3 regions of the Psychrobacillus sp. Z16_25 genome follow, and region 2 is predicted to be linked to each of the others. Evidence: predicted binding sites of a transcription regulator. Region 2 holds the regulator's gene; each other region holds the start of a gene.

Region 1 (7,987 bases), on a different contig from region 2:
AAGGAAAGCGGTATTTATGGCGGCAAAGAAAACATCGGAGATATACAAAGCCTAGGTGACTTTGAACTCACCGGCGAAGGGAAAATAGTTTGGAAGCTTAAGTTGGGGAATGTTGTAGAAGATGACTCTCGAAGAGTAAAAATGACCTACGCGATGGATGGAGAAGAACACCAGCAAATCGTGAAGTGGCCAACGCTTGAACAACTATCTACTAATTAATTATGAAAGCTGGGGGTTCTCCAGCTTTTTTCATTTATAGTGAAAAAAAGATCTTATTGCAAGATCGAACGGATTTATTGGAAGCTTCGAAGCTGTGCTCCCTGGTATCGGAAAGACCTCTAGCGTAATCGTGGAAATCACTCCATTTATCGTAAAGATTTCGTCCTTAATCGCCGACTTCTTAGCCGCGACTTCTTGTATCGCAAAGACCTCGCTCTTAATCGCAAAGATCTCTGCCGTAATCGTGGAGATTCCTCCATTATCGCAAAGACTTCGACCATAATCGCTGACTTCTTAGCTATGGCTTCTTGTATCGTAAAGATCTCGCTCTTAATCGTAAAGATCTCTGCCGTAATCGTGGAGATCACTCCATTTATCGTCAAGACTTCAACCTTAATCGCTGACTTCTTAGTTGCGGCTTCTTGTATCGTAAAGATCTCGCTCTTAATCGTAGAGCTCTCTAACGTAATCGTGGAGATCACTTCATTTATCGTAAAGACTTCGAACATGAACGATGACTTATTAGCAGCGGCTCCCTGAACCGCAAGATTTTTTCCATAATCGCAAGATACTATGGCTTAATCGCAAGATCCCCTGCCTTAACTGCAAAATAGAACAGGTTTATCGCAAGATTCGAAGCTCAGCTCGCTGCCCTCGCAAGATATTTTCCGTAATCGCAAGATACATAGGCTTAATCAAGATCCCACCTATTCTCACCAATAAAAAAAGAATGGCAAGGTAATAAACCCTTCCATTCTTTATTTTGGCTGTGGTGTGATTGATTTAAGAATATATTTTGTCGTAAGTCCGTAGATGATAACTGTTGCTGTGATAGGGATTAGAATCATCCTGTATCTCTCCTTTAATGATGTTGAAACTCATTCTCATTTAAATAATAACACAGCTTTAATATTTTTACTAGAGCCCCTATTCTTTTTACCTATGAATTGTGCTAACATTAAGACATACTTACTACATGGAGATTTATTATGACTACAACTAAGCAAATTCAAACTCTTTTAAACGGGACTATTTCCTCTCTACGGTCAGTAATTCCTATATCTATGGATTTCCAGTCCCCTTCTTCTTCGCAGCAGCCATTTGAGCAAAGTGAAATGGGTGTGTTAATTGGAATTATTGGGGATATGAAAGGTCGTATCATCATTGATTCAACCGGTGCCACTTTCTCTTCTATAAGTCAGCACATGTTTGGGATGCCATTAGAGGGGGAAATGCTCGAATCCTTTACAGGAGAGCTAGGGAACATGATAGCCGGAAACCTTTGCACGGTAGTTTCCAGTGATCAGCTGGAGATTGATATTACTCCCCCGACCGTTTTAGTAGGGAACACAAAATTCTATGGATTTCAGCGTGCCATAATGCTTCCCGTACAACTCTTGAATATAGGCAAGATCACGATTATTTTAACGGTTGATGATATTTAATACATACGAAAGCTGCGGTCATTAGGACTGCAGCTTTTTACTTTTTGACAATCTTTTATTCTCTCGAGCAGGAAATAGAAGGTAAAACTCTCTAGCTTTTCTAAGTTTCACAGTATCTTCACATTATCCGCTATAAGTGTGATAAAAATCACATCTTCTTTTTTCCAATCTCCTTATGATTGACCTATAGTGAAAAAAAGTTACGGAGGTGGTAACAAATGTCAAAAAAGAAGACAAAGGAACCTGAGTTAAAAGGGACTTTAATCTCAGTTACATTTGTTGGCGTATTTATCTTAATTATTTGGTTCATGGCATTTTACTTATTTGTTGATCGATTTTAATTGGATGGAGGTACAAAGCAATGCATATTCACAAGTATGAAAAATGGTGGCTAACTTTTGGAGTTGGGTCACTTGTACTATTTTTAGTAATAGTGGGATTCAGTGCGTTTCATTACGGCTCGCATCCACCTAGTGCAAAGGTCTACGTGGATCCTGAGCGAGTAACTGAAATAGCACCTTTTAATAATCCAGGGGTACATAAGGTGGAAGGAAAGGATTGGGATTATGAAGTAGTTATTCATGCATCTGCCTTTTATTATAACCCACCTGAAATTGAACTTCCTGTAGGAGCAAAAGTGAAATTTATCGCGACAACCTCTGATGTCATCCATGGCTTCCAGGTTGCTGGTACGAATATCAATATGATGCTAGAGCCGGGATATATCTCTGAATACGTGACGACAGTGGATGAAGTTGGAGAGTATTTGATTTTATGTAATGAATATTGTGGCGTAGGACACACTTCTATGTCATCTATGCTAAAGGTGGTTGAGTAACATGGCAACGATAAAAGAAAAAGCAACAGGCTTTATAAAGGTTGACCGTCGTGATGGAAGACTGGCGATGGCTCATATACACGTGGCCTTCATCGCCTTATTGATAGGTGGGTTATGTGGACTCCTTCAAACATTAGTACGATCAGGACAATTTACATTACCATGGGGAATTGGCTATTATCAGCTTCTCACTGTCCATGGTGTATTATTGGGACTTATTCTTACAACTTATTTTATCTTTGGTTTTCAAATTGCAGCAGTCAGTCGCACAGCTGGTACGTTAACTGATAAGCAACGCCTTTTCGGCTGGATTGGCTTCTGGGTCATGACAATCGGAACTGTTGCAGCTTCCGTAATGGTTTTATTAAATGAAGCATCTGTACTTTATACATTCTACGCTCCCCTTCAAGCACACTGGATCTTCTATGTAGGGCTTGCATTGGTAGTAGTGGGCTCTTGGATTGGCGGAGCAGGCCTTATAATGAAATATAGAGAGTGGCGTAAGGCGAACCCTGGCGAACCGAGTCCTCTGCTTACTTTTATGGTAATTGTCAATTTAACTATGTGGATCATCTGCTCCCTTGGTGTTGCAGTAGAGGTTGTTTTCCAGCTGATCCCGTGGTCATTAGGCTGGGTTGATAAAGTAGATGTATTGCTTTCTCGTACGTTGTTCTGGTATTTTGGACATCCATTAGTGTACTTCTGGCTATTACCAGCCTACATGGTTTGGTATGTAATTATCCCCAAAATTATTGGTGGTAAGATTTACTCTGATTCATTAGCTAGATTATCCTTCATGCTGTTCTTGATATTCTCTATTCCAGTAGGGTTCCACCATCAGTTAACTGAGCCAGGTATCGATTCCTTCTGGAAGTACTTACAGGTTGTTTTAACAATGATGGTTGTTATCCCTTCCCTTCTTACTGCGTTCTCTATGTTTGCAACCTTCGAGCTTCGTGGACGAGAATTAGGTGGAAAAGGAATCTTTGGATGGTTTAAAAAGCTACCTTGGAAGGATGCTAGATTCGTAGTTCCGTTCATCGGAATGGCGGCATTTATACCTGCAGGCGCTGGCGGTATCGTCAATGCATCCAACCAGATGAATCAAGTTGTCCATAATACCATTTGGGTAACTGGACACTTCCATTTGACTCTTGCAACAACTGTAGTACTCACATTCTTTGGTGCTGCTTATTGGTTGATCCCTCACCTAACAGGTAGAGTGTTAACGAAGAAAATTAACCGACTTGCCATCATTCAAGGTATTGTCTGGGCAGTTGGGATGAGTATAATGTCGGGAGCAATGCATATTGCCGGATTATTAGGTGCTCCAAGACGCTCTGATTATTCTACTTATGGCGGCTCACCTCAAGCGAGCGAATGGATTCCTTACCAGATTGCACAAGCAGTCGGTGGAACGATTCTCTTTATCGGGATTATCTTGATTATCTATATCGTTGTTCAGTTGGTATGGTTTGCTCCAAAAGGTGAAACAGAGTTCCCTGTTGGAGAAGTATCCGAGAATGCAGAAAAAACTCCGATGGCTCTAGAGAACTGGAAGATTTGGTTAACGATTACTGTTCTCTTGATATTGTTCGCTTACACTGTTCCGATCATTGATATGATTCAAAATGCACCACCAGGATCGAAAGGCTACAAGCTTTGGTAAAAGTATTTTAATAGAGTTTACGGCGTGTTCCTCATAGGTTCTCGCCGTTTTTTCATTTATAGATGATTTGACTAAAATGTCCAATCCTGTAGGGTTTGAGGTCCCCCCTACTTCCTCAACTGTAAAATTCCTTCTTACTTATATTTCTTAACTTTCATTTCCCTGTCAGTTTCTAACTAAAAAATCATTAACCTACGGCTACTGCTTTTGTATAACATACAGTTCTATTACCGTAATTCTACTATGATTGTTTATAAAAAATTGTACACCTGTGCCAATTTCAAACAGTTTAAATTGTCGAATATCATATTTAGGATTGTAAAGATTTTAACTCGATTGGCTATTTCATTCTAATTATTTATGGTATTATAGGTTTATTATGGAAATATAATAATCCATATTTCATCTGAAAAGGAGTAAATAAAGAGATGAGAAAAGTAATTCTAATGGTCGCTCTATTTTTAGGTTTAATTAATATTTCAATCCCCATAGGTCATGCAGAGGTAAATGATAAAATTAATAAGATTGAACAATTTGTAGAGGAACAAAGAAAGATTAGTCAAATTCCCGGAATATCATTAGTTATTGTAGAGAAGGGAGAAACAGTTTATCAAAAAGGTTTTGGATACGCTGATGTAAAGGAGAAAATACCAGTTACTTCTAATACTTTATTTGAACTGGCGTCAACATCGAAAGCATTTACAGGTCTTGCTATTTTACAGTTAGAAGAAGAAGGATTATTAAAACGAACTGATGATATACGGAAATACATCCCCTGGCTAGAATTAAAATATAAAGGCGAACTGCAGACCATTACAATAAATCAATTACTTTATCATAACAGTGGTATTGCTTCGAACACTATTGTACATATTCCCGAGAGCAACGCAGAAAACGCACTTGAATTAACTGTAAAAACCTTACTTGAACAATCCTTGAATCGTGAACCAGGCAGCTCATATGAATATGCAACAATCAATTATGATGTTTTAGGACTTATTATTGAGAAAGTTTCAAAACAGCCATATGATTTGTATATAAAAGAACTTTTATTTGAACAAATCGGTATGGATAATTCCTATGTCGGCATACATCAAGTTAAGTCCGATGCACTGGCAACTGGTTATAAGATTGGATTCATGAGAGAGCAAGTTTATACGCCACCTATTTATCGGGGAAATATACCTGCTGGTTATATTGTCAGTAATACAAACGATATCGCGAGATGGCTAAACCTACAGTTAGGAACCATTCAAAACAGTACATTTAGTAAAAAAACGATTGAACAATCTCACATCCCTGATCAATCCGTAGAGCCTTTCCTTCCAGACACCTATTATGCAAGTGGTTGGAGCGTTGAGCAAAAGAATGACAAACGATACATATGGCACGATGGTGCAAATCCAACATTTTCATCTTTCTTTATCATGCAACCTGAAGAACAAATAGGTGTAGCAATTTTATCCAATATGGATACAACCTTTACGACAGCAATAGGTCAAGGTGTAATGGATTTATGGGAAGAAAATAATGTCAGCTTGAATCATACTGACGGATATCAACAATTAGATAAAATCGTATCAATTCTCTGTATTATTATTGGCTTTCTAGGACTAATTTTTAGTCTTTTATTGCTAAGAAACTTATGGAAATTTAAAAGAAAACAACGATCCTGGGCATCATTGAAAGGAAAGAGACTCTTTCTATTAGTGTTCCATTCATTATTTGCAACAGCCATTTTGGTACTTATGATAGTGGCTCCTAAATTTTTATTAGGAATGACTTGGAAGTTTATTAGAGTATGGGGCCCCACTTCAGTATCAGCACTATATTATAGTGTAATAGGAACAATCATCATTTATTATTTCTCCATATTATGGCTAATTATTACCAAAAAGAAATCCTTATTAGATAGAAAGCAGTATTTATAGTTATAATAATGAGTTATTTTATGTTGAATACTTTTTGAAATAAAATCCTCTACAATCGGGCGCAATTCCTAAAAAAGAATTTGCGCTTTTTTTGCATTTAAGCACCATGGAATCTAAATCTCATGAATATATTTAGTTTTATGTTTAAGAAAACGATTGAAATTTTATTTCTGCTCTCTCCCTCTTATTCTATCTACTTCAGCTTACTTTTTTGTTTGTCATTATTATGTTCTTGTTTTACTAAGTCGTATAAGTAAGAGGAATCATATGGTGGAAATACAGTTTTCTTTGAAACATATACACTGTCGCTTTCCGAATAGGCCATTAATTCAAGCTCTAAATTATAGCCATCTTCTATCTCTTCTATAAATGGCTCCACATTTATTAGGGATGGTAGTGTTTCTATGGTTGATGGTACAGGATTTATATTTATAATCCCGCTTTGGAAAGAGGAGAATTTTGTATAGGCATTTGTATTTTTCGAAAGGTAGATAGGCTTTCCCTTATATTGCTTGGGATGATTAATCACATCCTCAGTTTCACTTGGAAGATTCCTATACATTAAGATATTGAATGGTCTTTCGGCTATTCTTCTTCGGAGTTTAAAGCGAGGCAGTTTCATTCGATGGTTACTTGCACTTTCTTTTGAATCCTTCTGATGCTCTCCATGTAGTTGCCTCGATAGGACATCCACTGCACGATAATTAAACCATGGTGTGGTTTCTACTTGTTGTAGAGATAAATCCGCATGAAGTTTCTCCACCAAACTAGCCCACTTTTTACTATCATGAGAATCCAATCGCAAGGTTTGTTCTGTAATATTCATCCCACCTTATAAAAGAATTTCACTTCTTAAAAAACCATATTACCTATACTATTCACTTCAGCGGATTCATGTGCCTAGATAAAGAAAAACCTTTCTAGCACAATGGCTAAAAAGGCTCTACTTTACATATTCTTTATTTTTGTCGGTAATACCGTCTCAAATCGTGGCATTAATGCTGCCTCTTCTTCATTTAACAATAGATGAATTTCTCCAAAGTCCTCTGATGTTCGGATTAATCTTCCTACACCCTGCTGAATTCGCAGCAGCATATAAGGAAGATCTACTTCCTCATATGGATTATTGGAGAAGGAGCGTTTTGCATCAAATAATGGATCCGAAGGAGGAAACGGTAGATCAAAAATGATTACACGTGTTAATGCTTCCTTAGGTAAGTCTAAGCCTTCCCATAAATGATAAGAGCAAAGCGTCGTCAATCTGCCTTCTTGGAATTCCTTTACAATGGTAGACAATTCTCTGTCTCCTTCAAAGCCAATTCCTTCTGTCTGGCTGATTGCTCCTCTAAACTTCTCCATCGCAGCCTTTGATTTAAATAAAATCAATGTTTGCTGATGGTCTTGCAGGATCTTTTCCACTGTTTTCGCTTTATCATCCTGTGCTACTTTATGAGAATAGATTTTCATCACTTCCTCATAATCAAACGGAGATGGAACCGAGAAGGATTGATAATCCTCCACACCTAACGAATCAGCAAGATAAGAAAAATCCTTTTGAATGGATAGAGTGGCAGATGAAAAAATAATAGGAAGCTTATTCGTAAATAGCTTTTCATTTAAAATATCTGTCACCAGTCTTGGCATGATAATTAATGTTTCATAGCCATCGATAATTTCTAGCCACTCAACTCCGTCTCCTTTTTCCGTGAACAGTCGCAGGGAGAAGGAATATTGCTCTAAAAATTCCTCTACCATTCTTAGCTCGTACTCCGGAATGGTGTACAGCTCAGATTCAAAAACGAACTCCTCTAGTAAATCATCTGTTATCTTGATGGCCAATTTACAGAGATTCATGAGCTCCTCTGTTTTATTGATTTTCATTCTT
Region 2 (7,987 bases):
CAATAGAGGAGCTGATGGCAAAGGCAGGAATTCAGCCGAAGGAGCTAGATGCAATCGCTGTCTCACATGGACCTGGCTCTTATACAGGTGTGCGCATTGGTGTCACGATTGGAAAAACGCTTGCATGGACATTAAATAAGCCGATTGTGCAAGTATCCAGCTTAGAGGTGCTTGCTGGAAACGCACCTTATTTTCCAGGAGTAGTATGTGCAATCATGGATGCTCGTCGAGGCAATGTGTTTGCGGGAGTATATAGGAATGGGGAACAGGTGAAGGAATCCCATATGGCGATGACTGATTTACTTTCATTGCTAAAGGAAATGGATGAACAGGTTTTATTCGTAGGGATGGACGTAGAGTTACATTGGGAGCAAATAAAAACGGAGCTAGGCGAAAGAGTACAGAAGGCAAATCCTGCATTTTCATTGCCTAGTGCTGCAGTATTAATAGAGTTAGCTAAAAAGCGTGAACCAGTAGAAACACATACCATAGTTCCAGAATACCTCCGCGTGACGGAAGCAGAAGCCAATTGGATGAAAGAGCAGAAGAACAATGGAAACTAATATTACTTATCGAAAAATGACATTAGAGGATATTGATCAAGTCCTGAAGATTGAGGAAGAAGCGTTTACTGTCCCATGGACAAGAGAGGCCTTTGAGCATGAAATGACGACGAATCTCTATTCCTATTATATTGTTGCCGAGACAGATGAAAAAGAAATTGTAGGCTATTGCGGTATGTGGATTGTGTTAGATGAAAGCCACATTACGAATGTAGCGGTTTCTGAACGAATGCGCGGGCACAAGATTGGGGAAGGGCTCATGCGGGAGGCATTCCGAATTGTACAGGAGCAGGAGGTTGTATTAATGACCCTAGAGGTAAGAGTGTCCAATGATATTGCCAAAAATTTGTACTACAAGCTTGGCTTTCAAGACGGCGGAATACGCAAAAACTATTATACAGATACGCAGGAGGATGCTCTTGTGATGTGGGTGGAATTTACATGAAAAAAGATCAAATCATACTAGGAATTGAAACAAGCTGTGATGAAACAGCAGCTTCTATTGTGAAAAATGGCTCCGAAATATTATCAAACGTTGTGGCTTCACAAATCGAGAGTCATAAACGCTTTGGCGGAGTTGTACCTGAGATTGCTTCACGTCACCACGTAGAGCAAATTACACTAGTTATTGAGGAAGCGCTAAAGCAAGCAAATATGACACCAGAGGATTTGGATGCCGTAGCAGTAACAGAGGGACCGGGACTAGTAGGGGCACTTTTAATAGGAATTAATGCAGCGAAAGCTTTCGCCTTTGCAAATGGTCTGCCACTTGTCGGGGTCCATCATATTGCTGGTCATATATATGCAAACGTACTCGTACAGCCTATGGAATTCCCTTTATTGGCACTTGTGGTGTCTGGCGGACATACAGAGCTTGTGTTAATGAAGGAAGACGGCCAGTTTGAATTAATTGGAGAAACAAGAGATGATGCAGCTGGTGAAGCCTATGATAAAGTGGCTCGAGTATTGAATCTTCCATATCCAGGAGGTCCGCATATCGACCGTTTGGCAAATGAAAGTGATGGAGCTGTCCCATTTCCAAGAGCTTGGCTAGAAGAAGGCTCCTATGATTTTAGCTTTAGTGGCTTGAAATCTGCCGTCATTAATTATCAGCACAATGCGGAGCAACGTGGAGAGGAAATTAATCCAAACCACCTAGCTGCTGGATTCCAAGAAAGCGTAGTTGAAGTACTAACGTCTAAAACCGTAAGAGCTGCACGCGAGTTCCACGTAAAACAAGTAATTGCAGCGGGTGGTGTAGCAGCAAATAACGGATTACGGAAGTCATTAGAGGAAGCATTCGCGAAGGAGCAAATTCCATTTTACGTACCACCTATCAAGCTGTGCACAGACAATGCAGCGATGATAGCAGCGGCTGGAAGCTCCAAATTTGCTGCCGGCAAAATAGGTGACTTTGCTATGAACGGTCGCCCGGGACTAGAACTAAATAGCTGGAGATAAAAAGAAGGTCTGCCTTGTGCAGACCTTTTTATTGTAGTTTGACCCAAACAATGATTAGAGAAGGATTATATATTTATTCTTCACGTTCGTTAATGGTTTCGACGATAAAGTTAGTACTACTAATTTGGTCATCGTTCTCGATTGTAATTTTATAATCAATTGTTTGGTTTTTTTTCTCATCACGTAAGGTGATGAAGAAAAAATTCGTGTCCTCCTCATATTGTAGAGAATCTTCTACAAAGTCCAATCCTTGACCGATAGCAATACCTTTCGATGAACCTTCTTTAAATAATGCAATATTTACGTTATTTTCTGGGGTACTAAAGAAAGGGATTATTTCTAGGGTTTGATCATGATCAATATCTAACATGATGTAGTCATATAGAGTGGCACCAGGGAATTTTTCTAGTAGTTTATCTAACACCCATTGTTCTTCTGTAGGAATCCCTGGCGCTATGACAATTCCATCTACAGGTTCTAAATTTAACTCCTCGTTTGAATCTGCAACGACTTCCTCTTTGCAGCCATATAGAAAAATAGTGAGAGCAAACATAGTAATACCGAACATCGTCTTTGTTTTCATATAACAGCCCCTTATTGGAAAAAATGTACTTATCCAATATATTACCATTATCTATATGGTTATTTGATTGAAATATAATAATATTTTAATAATTTAATTCGACAAAATAAGAGGTATTTTTACCATGAGAATGAAAAGTTGTCAATAGGGAACATTCGTACTTATTCACAATTTGTGGATAAGATGTTAGTAAGTTGTGATGAATCTATATATTGTGTCTGTTTTTCACACAATTATGTGGAAAAACAACTTTATAAACTGTGGACAATGTGGATAAAGCTGTTGATAGATTGATATAACAGCATTTTGGGTGTGAATAAATTTGTGGAGAAAAAAAGGAACAAAATTGTGCTTGACCTACATCTATGGTCACATTTCGACAGATAAAGTGAAACTTTGATTGGTGGGGGTTTTCTTTCATCCCCCACCAATCATTAGTTGAACCAATCGGGCTTTTAGGGCCAGTTGATCTCCCACTTAGCTGTCTCCTTTCTTTTGCCATCTTGAAGTAGGAGTCTTACTGTCCCTTAATGCGGGATAAATTTGCTAAAAAGAAAAACCCCCAAATATGGGGGTTAGGATCCACTGATTTCTTCTAATTGTTCTTGAAGCTCCAGCCAGCTGTTAGAAAGATTGTCTTGTTCTTCTTTTAATTGTTCTAGCTCTGTTTGCAGCTTTTGTACGGCTTCATGATTTTGGAATATTTCTGGATCGCACAGCTTTTCTTCTATTAATACAATTGCTTGATCAATCTGTGGCATTTTGTCTTCTATTTCCTCCACTTGGCGACGAAGCTGACGTTCCTTCTTTTTAGCTTCCTTGTCAATGGTAGAAGTGTTGACCTTCGGTACGATGGTCTTCTCTGTCACGGCATTTTCCATAGCTATCTCTTCTAGTTCTTCCTTCTTCTCTAGGTAATAATCGTAATCACCAAGATATAGGGCAGCACCATCAGAGGATAGTTCAATTACCTTCGTGGCAATTCGATTGATAAAGTATCTGTCGTGAGATACAAAGACAATCGTTCCAGGGAAGTCAAGGAGAGCATTCTCTAAAACCTCTTTACTGTCTAAGTCAAGGTGGTTGGTAGGCTCATCGAGCACTAATGTATTGGCTTTAAGTAGCATCAGCTTAGCAAGGGCAAGTCGTGCCTTTTCTCCACCTGATAAGGTAGACACCGTCTTTGACACATCATCACCCGAGAATAGGAAGCGCCCAAGTACCGTTCGCACCTCTTTCTCATTCATAAGCGGCCATTCATCCCAAAGCTCCTTCAAAACGGTTTTATTGCCAGTGAGAGCTGCTTGCTCCTGATCATAATAGCCAAATTGGACATTTGTACCGTATTGAATGTTTCCGTTAGCAAGTGGCAGCTGCTTCATGATTGTCTTTAACAGTGTGGATTTGCCGACACCATTAGGGCCAACTAATGCGATACGATCCTGCTTATACACACTAAAGGAGATGTCGGAGGATACGGTTTTATTTGTATAGCCCACCGCCACACCTTCTAAGCGAAGCACATCATTCCCGCTCGGGCGGTCAATCGTAAAACCAAAGGAAGCAGATTTTTCGTCTCCATCAGGAGCATCCATCCAGTCTGTTTTCTCCAAAACCTTGCGGCGGGACTGAGCCATCTTCGTGGTAGAGGCACGTGCAAGATTTTTAGCCACAAACTCCTCTAGCTTTGCTTTTTCTTCTTGTTGTTTTTCGAATTTCTTTTTATCTAGCTCATAATTTTTTGCCTTTTGCTCTAGATACTTGCTATAATTTCCGACGTAGCGCGTGACGTTATGTCTAGAAACCTCATACACAAGTGTCACCACTTGATCTAAGAAATACCTATCATGTGATACGATCAAAATAGCTCCCTGATAATTCTTTAAATAGTTCTCGAGAAAGCTAAGTGTTTGGATATCTAAATGGTTCGTCGGCTCATCTAGTATTAAAAGATCTGGTTTACTGAGCAGCATCTTTGCTAATGCAAGCCTTGTTTTTTGTCCCCCGGATAGGGCTTGGACAGGCTTGTCATAATCCTCTGGATAGAACTGCATGCCATGTAAGATAGAACGGATATCAGATTCATATCGATAGCCCCCAGCCTCATTGAAAGCAAGCTGAAGCTCATCATAGGCAGCTGCCACTCGTGCATAGGCTTCTGGATTTTCATATACCACAGGATCGGCCATTTGTACTTCGAGCGAACGGAGCTCTTTTTCAGAATCAATTAAGTGAGAGAAGATAGATTTCATTTCTTCCCAAATGGATAGCTTTGATTCGAGGCCTGCATGCTGTTCTAGATATCCAAGTCGTATATTTTTAGGCATGATAATATCGCCTGAGTCATAAGACATCTCCCCAGCGATTATTTTAAGTAGCGTAGATTTCCCGGCACCGTTTCTTCCGACTAAGGCTACTCGGTCACGGTCCTGTACCTCTAGCTTTACATTCGTTAATATATCTTCACCGTTAAAGGATTTTGTTAGTTGATTCACTTGTAAAACAATCACGTTCTAGCACCTCAATTCTATCCTTAGTGTAATAGATAGGACTTGTCGTTGCAATGCTCTAGCCTTACAATGAAAGATAGGGAATTGAAAAAAATTGTATATAGAAGTGGAGGGTTACCATGAAACCTGACGTACCAAAAATACCTCAAGCGACTACGAAAAGGCTTCCTTTATATTATAGGTTTTTACAAAGCTTTCATAACGCTGGACATAAACGAGTATCCTCCCAGGAATTAAGTGAAGCAATGAAAATAGATTCCGCAACAATTAGACGAGACTTCTCTCACTTTGGAGCTCTAGGGAAGAAAGGTTATGGTTATGATGTTCCGAATCTTCTGGCATTCTTCCGCAAAACACTTGATCAGGACGAGGCTGCAAATGTTGCACTCATCGGTGTTGGAAGCTTGGGTACCGCATTTTTAAAATATAACTTTCAAAAGAACCATAACACCAAGATTGTCGTGGCATTTGATACAAAGGCACCTGTAGAAGGAACCATAATTAGTGACATTCCAGTGTTCCATTCTAGTGTAATGTTAGAAAAGCTAAAGGAGTTTGACATTGAACTTGTCATCTTCACGATCCCGAGTCGTGTGGCGCAGGGGGTAGCAGACGAGCTAGTAGGGTCAGGCATCAAGGGAATCTTGAACTTTACGCCCGTCAGGCTAACTACTCCTGATGAAATACGTGTACATACAATTGACCTCTCTGTAGAGCTTCAAACGCTTATCTATTTAATAAGAAATGAACATGTTGAGTAACAAATATCGCTCTTACATAGGAAAAGTGATTCCAAACATAACAGCACTTACGGACGTATAAGCCGTAAGTGCTGTTCGTTTAGCTTTATTCTAATTAGGGAATGGTTAGTATTCCGAGGCTTACACTGTTCTCTACTGAATCTCTACATATTTCTCTAAAAAGCGAACGATTTTATCATAATTCATGTTAACCACTACTACATATCCGTTCAAGAGCATATGAGCGATAATAGAGGTAAGGATTCGTTTTGTCTTGTAATAAAGAAAGGCGAATATGAACCCGGACGTAGCATATATTAGTATGTGTACAAACTCTAGGTGGATGACCGCAAAGGTTAATGAACTGACGAGTGCGGCTACAAAAAAATTCGTCTTTGGCAATAATGCACCAAATATAAGGCGGCGGAAAATGAGCTCTTCTAAGATGGGAGCAAACACTACGATTGAAAAAATAACCAGTGGAACCTCGGTTGCCAAGGTGATAAAGTCTGCTGTATTTTGAGAGCCTGGTTCAATTCCAAGTCTAATTTCAATGTTTGCTGCAAGCGTCTGGCCCAGAAAAACCATAAAGAAACCTATAATTCCCCAACCAATCACTGTGGGAGTATTTGCCGCTTGTCCCTTTAGCGGGCGTATAAAATGTCTATCCTTTCGAATAATAAGCAAAGTGATTATAGTGGCTAAGGCAAAGCTGATAAACATCCACCAGCCTGAGGCCAACATTTCTGCATTTTTCATCCCCATTCCTTTAAACAAAAGGAACAGAAGAGGTGCAAAAATGGCTCCAGAAAGCTGCATAAGCACGTAGATAATCAGTATATATAAGCCTGTTTGTCTTTGTTTCATGTATTACATAATCCTCTCTATAGAAATACCATTTCTTCTATTGTAATAGAAAATAGAAATAAAAGAAAAAATTTAAAAATAGATAAGGTTCATGCTTGCAAAATGTTTTGGGTTTCATTATTATAATAAGTGTGTTAGCACTCATAGGGTGTGAGTGCTAATAAAATCAATTATTTTACTATTTTAGGGAGGTAGTTTCACTTGTTAAGACCATTAGGTGATCGCATCATTATCGAATTAATCGAAGCTGAGGAAAAAACAGCATCTGGCATCGTACTTCCAGACTCTGCTAAAGAAAAACCATCAGAGGGGAAAGTAGTTGCTGTAGGTTCTGGGCGAGTACTTGATAACGGTAATCGCGTTGAGTTAGACGTGAAAGAAGGAGACCGTATCATCTTCTCTAAATACGCAGGGACAGAAGTAAAATATGAAGGAAATGAATATTTAATTTTACGCGAAAGCGATATTCTTGCTGTAATTGGCTAATAAATCGAAAATATAGGAGGTCTATAGAACATGGCGAAAGAAATCAAATTCAGTGAAGACGCACGTAGTGCAATGCTTCGTGGGGTAGATAAACTAGCAGATGCTGTTAAAGTAACGTTAGGACCAAAAGGACGTAACGTAGTACTTGAGAAAAAATTTGGTTCTCCATTAATCACAAATGATGGTGTTACAATTGCAAAAGACATCGAGCTAGAGGATTCCTTTGAAAACATGGGTGCTAAGCTTGTAGCAGAGGTTGCATCTAAAACAAACGATATCGCTGGTGACGGTACAACAACTGCAACCGTTCTAGCACAATCTATGATTCGTGAAGGACTGAAAAACGTTACTGCTGGTGCAAACCCAGTGGGAATTCGTAAAGGTATTGACCTAGCGGTAGCAGCTGCTATTACAGAGTTAAAAGATATCTCTAAACCAATCGAAGGAAAAGAATCAATTGCACAGGTTGCTGCTATTTCCTCTGGTGATACAGAAGTTGGAGAATTAATTGCAGAAGCTATGGAACGCGTAGGAAACGACGGTGTTATCACAATCGAAGAATCTCGCGGTTTCACTACTGAGCTTGACGTAGTAGAAGGTATGCAATTCGACCGTGGATATGCATCTCCGTATATGGTAACTGATTCTGATAAAATGGAAGCTGTTCTAGAAAACCCATATATCTTAATTACAGACAAAAAAATCTCTAGCATCCAAGAAATCCTTCCAGTGCTTGAGCAAGTGGTACAACAAGGAAAACCATTATTACTGATCTCT
Region 3 (7,987 bases), on a different contig from region 2:
ATCTGATCCAAATTGAGAGAACGCTTCAAGTTCACGGTATGCAGCTAAGTCTAGACGTAGTGTACCCGCAACTTTTTTCATTGCCTTAATTTGTGCTGAACCACCAACACGAGATACAGATAAACCAGGATTGATTGCTGGACGTACACCCGAGAAGAATAGATCAGATTGTAAGAAGATTTGACCATCTGTGATAGAAATAACGTTTGTTGGAATATAAGCAGAGATATCTCCAGCTTGTGTTTCAACGAACGGTAAAGCAGTAATTGATCCCGAACCTAATGTTTCGTTCAATTTCGCTGCACGCTCAAGTAAGCGGCTGTGTAAGTAGAATACATCCCCTGGATATGCTTCACGACCTGGAGGACGACGAAGAAGTAATGAAAGCTCACGGTAAGCAGCTGCTTGTTTTGTTAAGTCATCATATACTACTAATACGTGTTTACCTTCGAACATGAACTCTTCCGCCATCGTTACACCAGCATAAGGAGCTAGGTAAAGTAATGGAGCTGGAGCTGATGCAGAAGCTGTAACTACGATTGTATATTCTAAAGCACCTTTTTTACGTAGTGTTTCTACTACGTTACGTACTGTTGATTCTTTTTGACCAATAGCAACATAGATACAGATCATATCTTGGTCTGCTTGGTTAAGAATTGTATCAATTGCTACAGATGTTTTACCTGTTTGACGGTCACCAATGATTAACTCACGTTGTCCACGTCCAATTGGTACAAGAGCGTCGATCGCTTTAATCCCAGTTTGAAGTGGCTCATGTACAGATTTACGTGCCATAACTCCTTGTGCTGGGCTTTCGATAGGACGAGTCTTAGTTGCTGCAATAGGACCTTGTCCGTCAACTGGTTGGCCAAGTGGATTGACAACGCGTCCAATCAATTCTTTTCCAACAGGTACTTGCATAATACGGCCAGTTCGACGTACTTCATCGCCTTCTTTGATGTCCGTGTATGGTCCAAGGATAACGATACCAACGTTGTTCGCTTCCAAGTTTTGTGCCATACCAAGTACACCAGTAGAGAATTCTAATAATTCTCCAGCCATGACGTTGTCGAGGCCATGAGCACGAGCGATACCGTCCCCAATAGTGATTACCGTACCAACTTCGCTTACTTTCATCTCAGATTCATAGTTCTCAATCTGCTGTTTAATCAAGACACTGATTTCTTCAGCTTTGATGCTCATGTATGTCACCTCTCATAATTCATAATATTAACCGATTAAATTACGTTTTAAGCGCTCAAGCTTTGTGCTCAATGTGCTGTCGTAAATTCGGTTTCCGATTTGAACACGCATTCCACCGATTAGAGATGGATCTACGATGTTGTGTATACGTAAGGATTGTTTTCCTACATTTTTAGCAAATGAAGCCGATACGCTTGCGCGTTCTTCTTCTGTCAATGCACGAGTTGTATAAACTTTTGCATCTGCTACACCTTGTGCATCATTAGAAAGTTCCATAAACTCAGCGATGATATTTGAAACCTCATCCAATCTTTTTTTATCTAATAACACTAGAAGTGTATTGATTACCATTGGATGTGCCTTTACGAAAACTTCACGAATTAGAGCTTTTTTCTTGTCTAAAGAAAGCTTTGGGGATGTGAAAATATCTTTCAAATCCTTGCTACCATTCCAGACAATGTTTAGCTCACGTAAGTCGTTTTCCACTGCAGGCAATTCATTTTTTTGTTGAGCAAGCTCAAACAATGCGATGGCATAACGTTTTGCTACAGTTGAATTACTCACTTAACTTCGCCTGCCTTCGCAATCGTAGCATGAATTAAAGCACGATTATCTTCTTCCGATACTTCTTTCTCCAGAACTTTCGCTGCTGCAAGTACAGAAAGTGAAACGACTTCTTCTCGTACCGCTGCAATCGCTCTTTCTTTTTCTGTATCGATTTCACGAATAGCAGATTCTTTCAAACGCGCAGCTTCCGCACGAGCAGTAGAAATAATTTCTTCTCGAGATGCTTCGCCTTGCTTCTTTGCATTTTCTACAATCGCCAATGCTTCTGTACGTGCTTCTTTTAATAAGTCACGTTGTTCTTCAAGTAAACGCTGTGATTCTTGACGGCTAGTTTCTGCAGCCTCGATTTCACTTGCGATTAATTCTTCACGTTGAGTCATAATTCCCATAAGTGGACCCCATGCCACTTTTTTCAGAAGAATCATAAGTAGGGTGAAGAAGAATAATGTAGCTAGGATGTCCCATACGTTTAAACCATTATGTGAACTTCCAGCTTGAAGTACGAGGTATTCAAAAGACACGATTGTTTCACTCCTTTCAAACGCTAATAAGAGATCTTTCTTCTATAAAGGTAAACTTTGAAGTTTATTTTCTATTTCAAATAGGTATTCATAAAGAGAATGGCGGATAATAGTTTCCGCCATTATAGACTTTGCTTATTGATTATGAGTTTAATGTAATGAACGCGATAACTACTGCGATAATCGGCACGGCTTCAACTAACGCTACCCCGATGAACATTACTGTTTGAAGAGCTCCACGAGCTTCTGGTTGACGAGCGATACCTTCTACTGTTTTAGAAACGATAAGACCGTTCCCGATACCTGCACCAAGTGCACCTAAACCAACTGCGATAGCTGCTGCTAAAAGACCAATTGAACCTACCATTGTTTAATTTCCTCCTTGGAATGTTGTTTTATTTTTTTCTGCCTAGTTTCCTAAACAGTTATATTAATGGTCTGACGACACTTTATGTGACATATAAACCATTGTTAACATAACGAAAATGAACGCTTGGATTCCACCAACGAAGATGGAGAAACCTTGCCAAGCCATTGCTGGAATAATAGCTCCTACGAAGCCCATAATTCCTGATGTTGCTAATCCTGCAAGTAGTCCTAAAAGAACTTCCCCTGCATAGATGTTTCCGTAAAGACGTAAACCGAGTGTCAACGTATTTGCGAATTCTTCGATAATTTTTAACGGAAATAGAAATGGGAGTGGTTGGAAATAATCTTTACCATACCCCTTGAAGCCTTTCATCTGAATACCGTAGTAATGTGTTAAAACGATAATCATCACAGCGAGCGTCATGGTGACTGTTGGATCTGCTGTTGGTGATTTCCACCAAAGGTCTCCGTTATAAGTGATTGAAAACGGTAGTCCTAATAAGTTCGCTACTGCGATAAACATAAGTAATGTAATCCCAAGAACATGGAATCTTCCACCTGTTTTCCAATCGAAGTTACTTTTGATAATCCCTTTCACGAAGTCCATAATCCACTCCATGAAGTTTTGCATACCAGTCGGTTTAAGCTTTAGGTTTCTTGTTGCAAAAAATGCAATTAAGAAAACGATAAGAGATGTAACAAATAACATTAAGATATTTGACCAGTTACCTGTCATGCCCCAAAGCACAAATTCTGGATTTGTGTGTCCCACGATTCTTTCACCTCTCTTTCAAATACTCATGGCTGATTTCTTGCATGAAACATTAACCGTTCTACTAAGAGTAGAACATAGGGAATCATTAATCCAATTACCGTGCTAATCAGGTGGATTTTTTCTGGGAAGGTGATGGCTAGTGCCACCGCAGCTACCCCCGATGCAAAACGAAGGGATGTCCCTAGTTTAGCACGTCCTTTACCACTTTCTATCACACGATCGAATTTCTCCATTCTACGGACTAGGATCCAAAAATTATACAGACCAAATATAGAACCAATTGCTAATCCTGCAAAAACAGTAGGATAAGGGGTGAATGCCCAGCCTAACACACATGCCGAGAGCAAAAAATATATGTACTTTTTCTGCCTCGCAAAGATACGTTGCATTTCTAACATTGATCTTTAGTCTCCTGAATCATATTTTCGAATGGTAGTAATGAGTGCTAGTATACCAATCGCAAGACCGGCTAATAGACAAATTACTAAAAAAACTGGAGCAGTGCTATATGTACGGTCTATCCACATTCCTGCAAATATCCCTAACAATATAGAACCAACAAGCTGTGAGAGAATCGCCGAATATATTGCTATCCCTTGTAACGGACGTCTAAAATGACGCATAAAAGTGCCCTCACCTTTTTTCCTTAATAAGTAAAAACTGTGAGTCTAGTAGAAAGTTGATACATCAAGTGTTTCAAGCATGAAACCCCTATCATGATTATCCTTTGTAAGCATACAATAGGGGCTTTTTGATGTCAATTGTTACAAGTGAAAAACTTCACTCAAAGAACTTTTTTGACATTTTATCGACAAATTTAAATTTTCATTTCATTCGTTCATTAAATATTTTTTCAAAAACTCAACGATTCTTTCGGAAGCTTTACCATCTCCATAAGGATTGCTAGCTTTGGACATTTTTTCATAAGCTTCTTTATTAGAAAGCAATTCGTTCGCCAATTGGAAGATTGTCTCTTCTTCTACTCCAGCTAGTTTTAGCGTCCCAGCGTCAATTCCTTCAGGTCTCTCAGTTGTATCTCTTAATACGAGAACCGGCTTTCCTAGAGATGGTGCCTCTTCCTGCACTCCTCCTGAATCAGTTAGTATAATGTGGGAACGGGCTGCAAAGTTATGAAAGTCTAGCACTTCTAAAGGCTCAATGAGGTGAACTCTGTCGTTTTCTCCTAGGATATCATTTGCAATCTCTCTAACAGCCGGATTCATATGAACTGGATATACGACCTGTACGTCATCATGTAGTGCTAGCAAACGGTTAATCGCTCGGAACATATTACGCATTGGATCGCCGATATTTTCTCTACGGTGCGCAGTTAGAAGAATCATTCTGCTATCGGACAGTTTTTCTAAGATTGGATGTGAATAATCTTCTCTTACAGTAGTTTTCAATGCATCAATTGCTGTGTTTCCTGTCACAACGATAGTATCTGCTTTTTTGTTCTCTGCGAGAAGGTTTTGCTTCGATTTTTCCGTAGGAGCAAAATGAACATCTGCCATAACTCCTGTCAGCTGACGATTCATCTCCTCTGGGAATGGAGAGTATTTATTCCAAGTTCTTAAGCCTGCTTCTACATGACCAATTGCAATTTGGTTATAAAAAGCAGCTAAACTTGCAACAAAGGTTGTGGAGGTATCTCCATGAACGAGCACAATATCCGGCTTTGCTTCCTTCATCACAGCATCTAAGCCTTCTAGAGCACGAGTTGTAATTTCAACAAGTGTTTGACGGCTTTTCATCATATTTAAATCATAATCCGGAGTTATTTGAAACGTTTCCAGAACTTGATCAAGCATTTCACGGTGCTGGGCGGTCACCGTTACAATTGATTGAATCTCTGGATGCTTTTGTAGTTCTAGAACAAGTGGAGCCATTTTAATGGCTTCCGGTCTTGTCCCAAAAATGGTCATTACTTTCCATTTTGTCATGTAAACTGCTCCTTTTTATTTGGTTCCGAATAAACGGTCTCCTGCATCTCCTAAACCAGGAACGATATATCCGTGGTCGTTTAACTTTTCATCTAATGCTGCAATGTAGATATCCACGTCAGGATGAGCGTCTTGAAGTGCTTTTACTCCCTCTGGAGCAGCTATTAAACACATAAATTTGATGCTAGTAGCACCACGTTTTTTTAAGGAGTTTACTGCCTCGATTGCAGAGCCACCTGTCGCAAGCATCGGATCTACTAGGATAAAATCACGCTCTGCCACATCTGCTGGAAGCTTTACATAGTACTCAACAGGTAGCAATGTTTCTGGATCGCGGTAGAGTCCGATATGACCAACCTTTGCAGCTGGAATTAGCTTTAAGATTCCATCCACCATTCCAATACCTGCTCGAAGAATAGGCACGATCCCAAGCTTTTTACCAGCCAATACCTTTGAAGTAGTTCGTTGTACAGGCGTATCTACCTCTGTATCTTCTAATGGTAAATCACGTGTAATTTCGAACGCCATTAATGTCGCAACTTCATCCACTAGTTCACGAAATTCCTTTGTCCCAGTGTTGACGTCACGAATATATGTAAGTTTGTGTTGGATAAGTGGGTGGTCAAATACGTATACTTTTGTCATTTGGCATATCTCCTCTATTCATTTATTTTCAAATCCTATAAATTATAGCAAACAAACTACACTACATTCTAGTAATGTCATTAATTTCATTATTCCGCATATTGGATATCCGAAATTCTGAAAGTTCCCAACTAGGATGTTCTTTCTTGGCCTTAAGTATTCTTGTGGTGAAAGTAACACTTAGGTCGGGTAGCTGGGACAAAACAACAGCCCAGCATTTAATATTTTGATGAAGTCGTATGCTTTCTTTATTTTAATAACGTGAGATTCTTCACTGCGTCGGATGCTTTCCGCGGAGGCCAACAGGATGTTGGTCAGGAAAACGTTGTCACACGATGTGACGCTTTTAGTTTTCCTTCCGTCTCTCCCTCGCGCTTTCCCGCAGGAGTCACCGACGCTGTTCCGAACCATTGGTCCTAACTTCTAATAAATAAATCTTGATAAGAATCTTATAAAAAATATGCCACACATAAATACTTTCTTACTTTTTTATATAAGAATTCACTTCTGTCTCAGCACCATTTCGTGATAATCACATCATCATTTCAAGCATGAATATCTTAATAATTTCCTATGTGCAGCTTTCATTCAGCCTATTATAAAAAGGAGCCAGTTTCACCAGCTCCTTTTCGCCTAATTAATTATATAACGGAAATTTTTGTGTTAATGTTTGCACTCTTGATTTTGCTTCTTCTAATACGCTAGCATCCTCATGGTTTTTAAGAAGCTTCGCAATAATAGAAGCGATTTCTACCATTTCTTCTTCTTTAAAGCCACGTGAAGTAACAGCAGGCGTACCAATACGAACACCAGATGTGATGAACGGGCTAGATGTATCGAATGGGATGGTATTTTTATTTGCAGTAATGCCAGCCTCATCTAATACATGCTCTGCTACCTTACCAGTTAAGCCTAAAGCAGATACATCTAATAGCATTACATGGTTATCTGTACCACCTGATACAATACGAATGCCTTCTTTTGTTAGACTGTCTGCTAAAGTTTTTGCATTCGCTACTACTTGTGCTTGATATTCTTTAAACTCCGGTTGAAGAGCCTCGCCAAAAGCCACAGCCTTCGCCGCAATTACATGCATTAGTGGTCCGCCCTGAATACCCGGGAAGATTGTTTTATCAATTTTTTTAGCAAACTCTTCTGTTGTTAAGATCAGTCCTCCACGAGGTCCGCGAAGCGTTTTATGAGTCGTGGAAGTGACGAAATGAGCGTGCGGAACTGGGTTAGGATGAAGACCAGCAGCTACAAGACCTGCAATATGTGCCATATCAACGAATAAGTAAGCTCCTACTTCATCTGCAATCGCACGGAACTTTTCGAAATCAATAACGCGAGAGTATGCGCTAGCACCAGCAACGATCATTTTCGGCTTGTGCTCTAAAGCAATTGCACGAACTTCTTCATAATCTATCATTTCCGTCTCTTTATTTACACCATATTCAATAAAATTATATTGAATTCCACTAAAGTTAACAGGAGAACCATGCGTCAAATGTCCACCGTGAGAAAGGTTCATCCCCAGTATCGTATCGCCAGGCTGTAGAGCAGTCATGTAAACTGCCATGTTTGCTTGTGAACCAGAGTGTGGCTGAACATTCGCATGCTCTGCACCAAAGATTTCCTTCAAGCGATCACGTGCAATGTCTTCTACTACATCCACATGCTCACATCCACCATAGTAGCGTTTGCCAGGATATCCTTCTGCGTACTTGTTGGTTAATACAGAGCCCTGTGCTTCCATTACTGCTTCTGATACAAAGTTCTCAGATGCGATTAGCTCGATATTTGCTTGTTGACGCTTTTTCTCTGCCAGCATTGCTTCATAAACTGCTTGATCTTGCTTTTCAATCATTTTCACATTCAGTTCCCCCTCTAATATCATCCGTAAAATGCACGAGCTCCACCTATTAGCTTAGGTCTAGTGTTGGCAATCGTCACAATTGCTTCTC

The links. Region 2 encodes Rex, which represses fermentation and respiration genes when NADH is low (regulators of the CRP and FNR family bind a similar motif). Its sites were predicted from a motif close to TTGTGAAATATTTCACAA; they were not measured.
Region 1: AC1VU3_RS02315 (cytochrome c oxidase subunit 2A) is a predicted target of Rex. The motif match lies at 1,801-1,818, and genes of this name have one in related genera.
Region 3: AC1VU3_RS06355 (AtpZ/AtpI family protein) is a predicted target of Rex. The motif match lies at 4,204-4,221, and genes of this name have one in related genera.

Annotation. Positions count from the first base shown of each region.
Region 1 is NZ_JBXEOV010000001.1:453,292-461,278, reverse strand. It holds gene AC1VU3_RS02330 (hypothetical protein) at 1-219, shown strand, start outside; gene AC1VU3_RS02325 (hypothetical protein) at 415-759, shown strand; gene AC1VU3_RS02320 (chemotaxis protein CheX) at 1,209-1,664, shown strand; gene AC1VU3_RS02315 (cytochrome c oxidase subunit 2A) at 1,883-2,005, shown strand; gene AC1VU3_RS02310 (cupredoxin domain-containing protein) at 2,026-2,502, shown strand; gene AC1VU3_RS02305 (b(o/a)3-type cytochrome-c oxidase subunit 1) at 2,504-4,171, shown strand; gene AC1VU3_RS02300 (serine hydrolase domain-containing protein) at 4,600-6,102, shown strand; gene AC1VU3_RS02295 (hypothetical protein) at 6,296-6,928, opposite strand; gene AC1VU3_RS02290 (ATP-dependent DNA helicase) at 7,051-7,987, opposite strand, start outside.
Region 2 is NZ_JBXEOV010000020.1:930-8,916, reverse strand. It holds gene tsaB (tRNA (adenosine(37)-N6)-threonylcarbamoyltransferase complex dimerization subunit type 1 TsaB) at 1-563, shown strand, start outside; gene rimI (ribosomal protein S18-alanine N-acetyltransferase) at 553-1,008, shown strand; gene tsaD (tRNA (adenosine(37)-N6)-threonylcarbamoyltransferase complex transferase subunit TsaD) at 1,005-2,024, shown strand; gene AC1VU3_RS15365 (hypothetical protein) at 2,098-2,607, opposite strand; gene AC1VU3_RS15360 (ABC-F family ATP-binding cassette domain-containing protein) at 3,183-5,117, opposite strand; gene AC1VU3_RS15355 (redox-sensing transcriptional repressor Rex) at 5,237-5,878, shown strand; gene AC1VU3_RS15350 (CPBP family intramembrane glutamic endopeptidase) at 6,011-6,724, opposite strand; gene groES (co-chaperone GroES) at 6,926-7,210, shown strand; gene groL (chaperonin GroEL) at 7,241-7,987, shown strand, end outside.
Region 3 is NZ_JBXEOV010000004.1:106,754-114,740, forward strand. It holds gene atpA (F0F1 ATP synthase subunit alpha) at 1-1,203, opposite strand, end outside; gene AC1VU3_RS06330 (F0F1 ATP synthase subunit delta) at 1,231-1,767, opposite strand; gene atpF (F0F1 ATP synthase subunit B) at 1,764-2,291, opposite strand; gene atpE (F0F1 ATP synthase subunit C) at 2,434-2,658, opposite strand; gene atpB (F0F1 ATP synthase subunit A) at 2,722-3,432, opposite strand; gene AC1VU3_RS06350 (ATP synthase subunit I) at 3,459-3,833, opposite strand; gene AC1VU3_RS06355 (AtpZ/AtpI family protein) at 3,840-4,058, opposite strand; gene wecB (non-hydrolyzing UDP-N-acetylglucosamine 2-epimerase) at 4,266-5,378, opposite strand; gene upp (uracil phosphoribosyltransferase) at 5,394-6,023, opposite strand; gene glyA (serine hydroxymethyltransferase) at 6,661-7,890, opposite strand; gene AC1VU3_RS06375 (TIGR01440 family protein) at 7,917-7,987, opposite strand, start outside.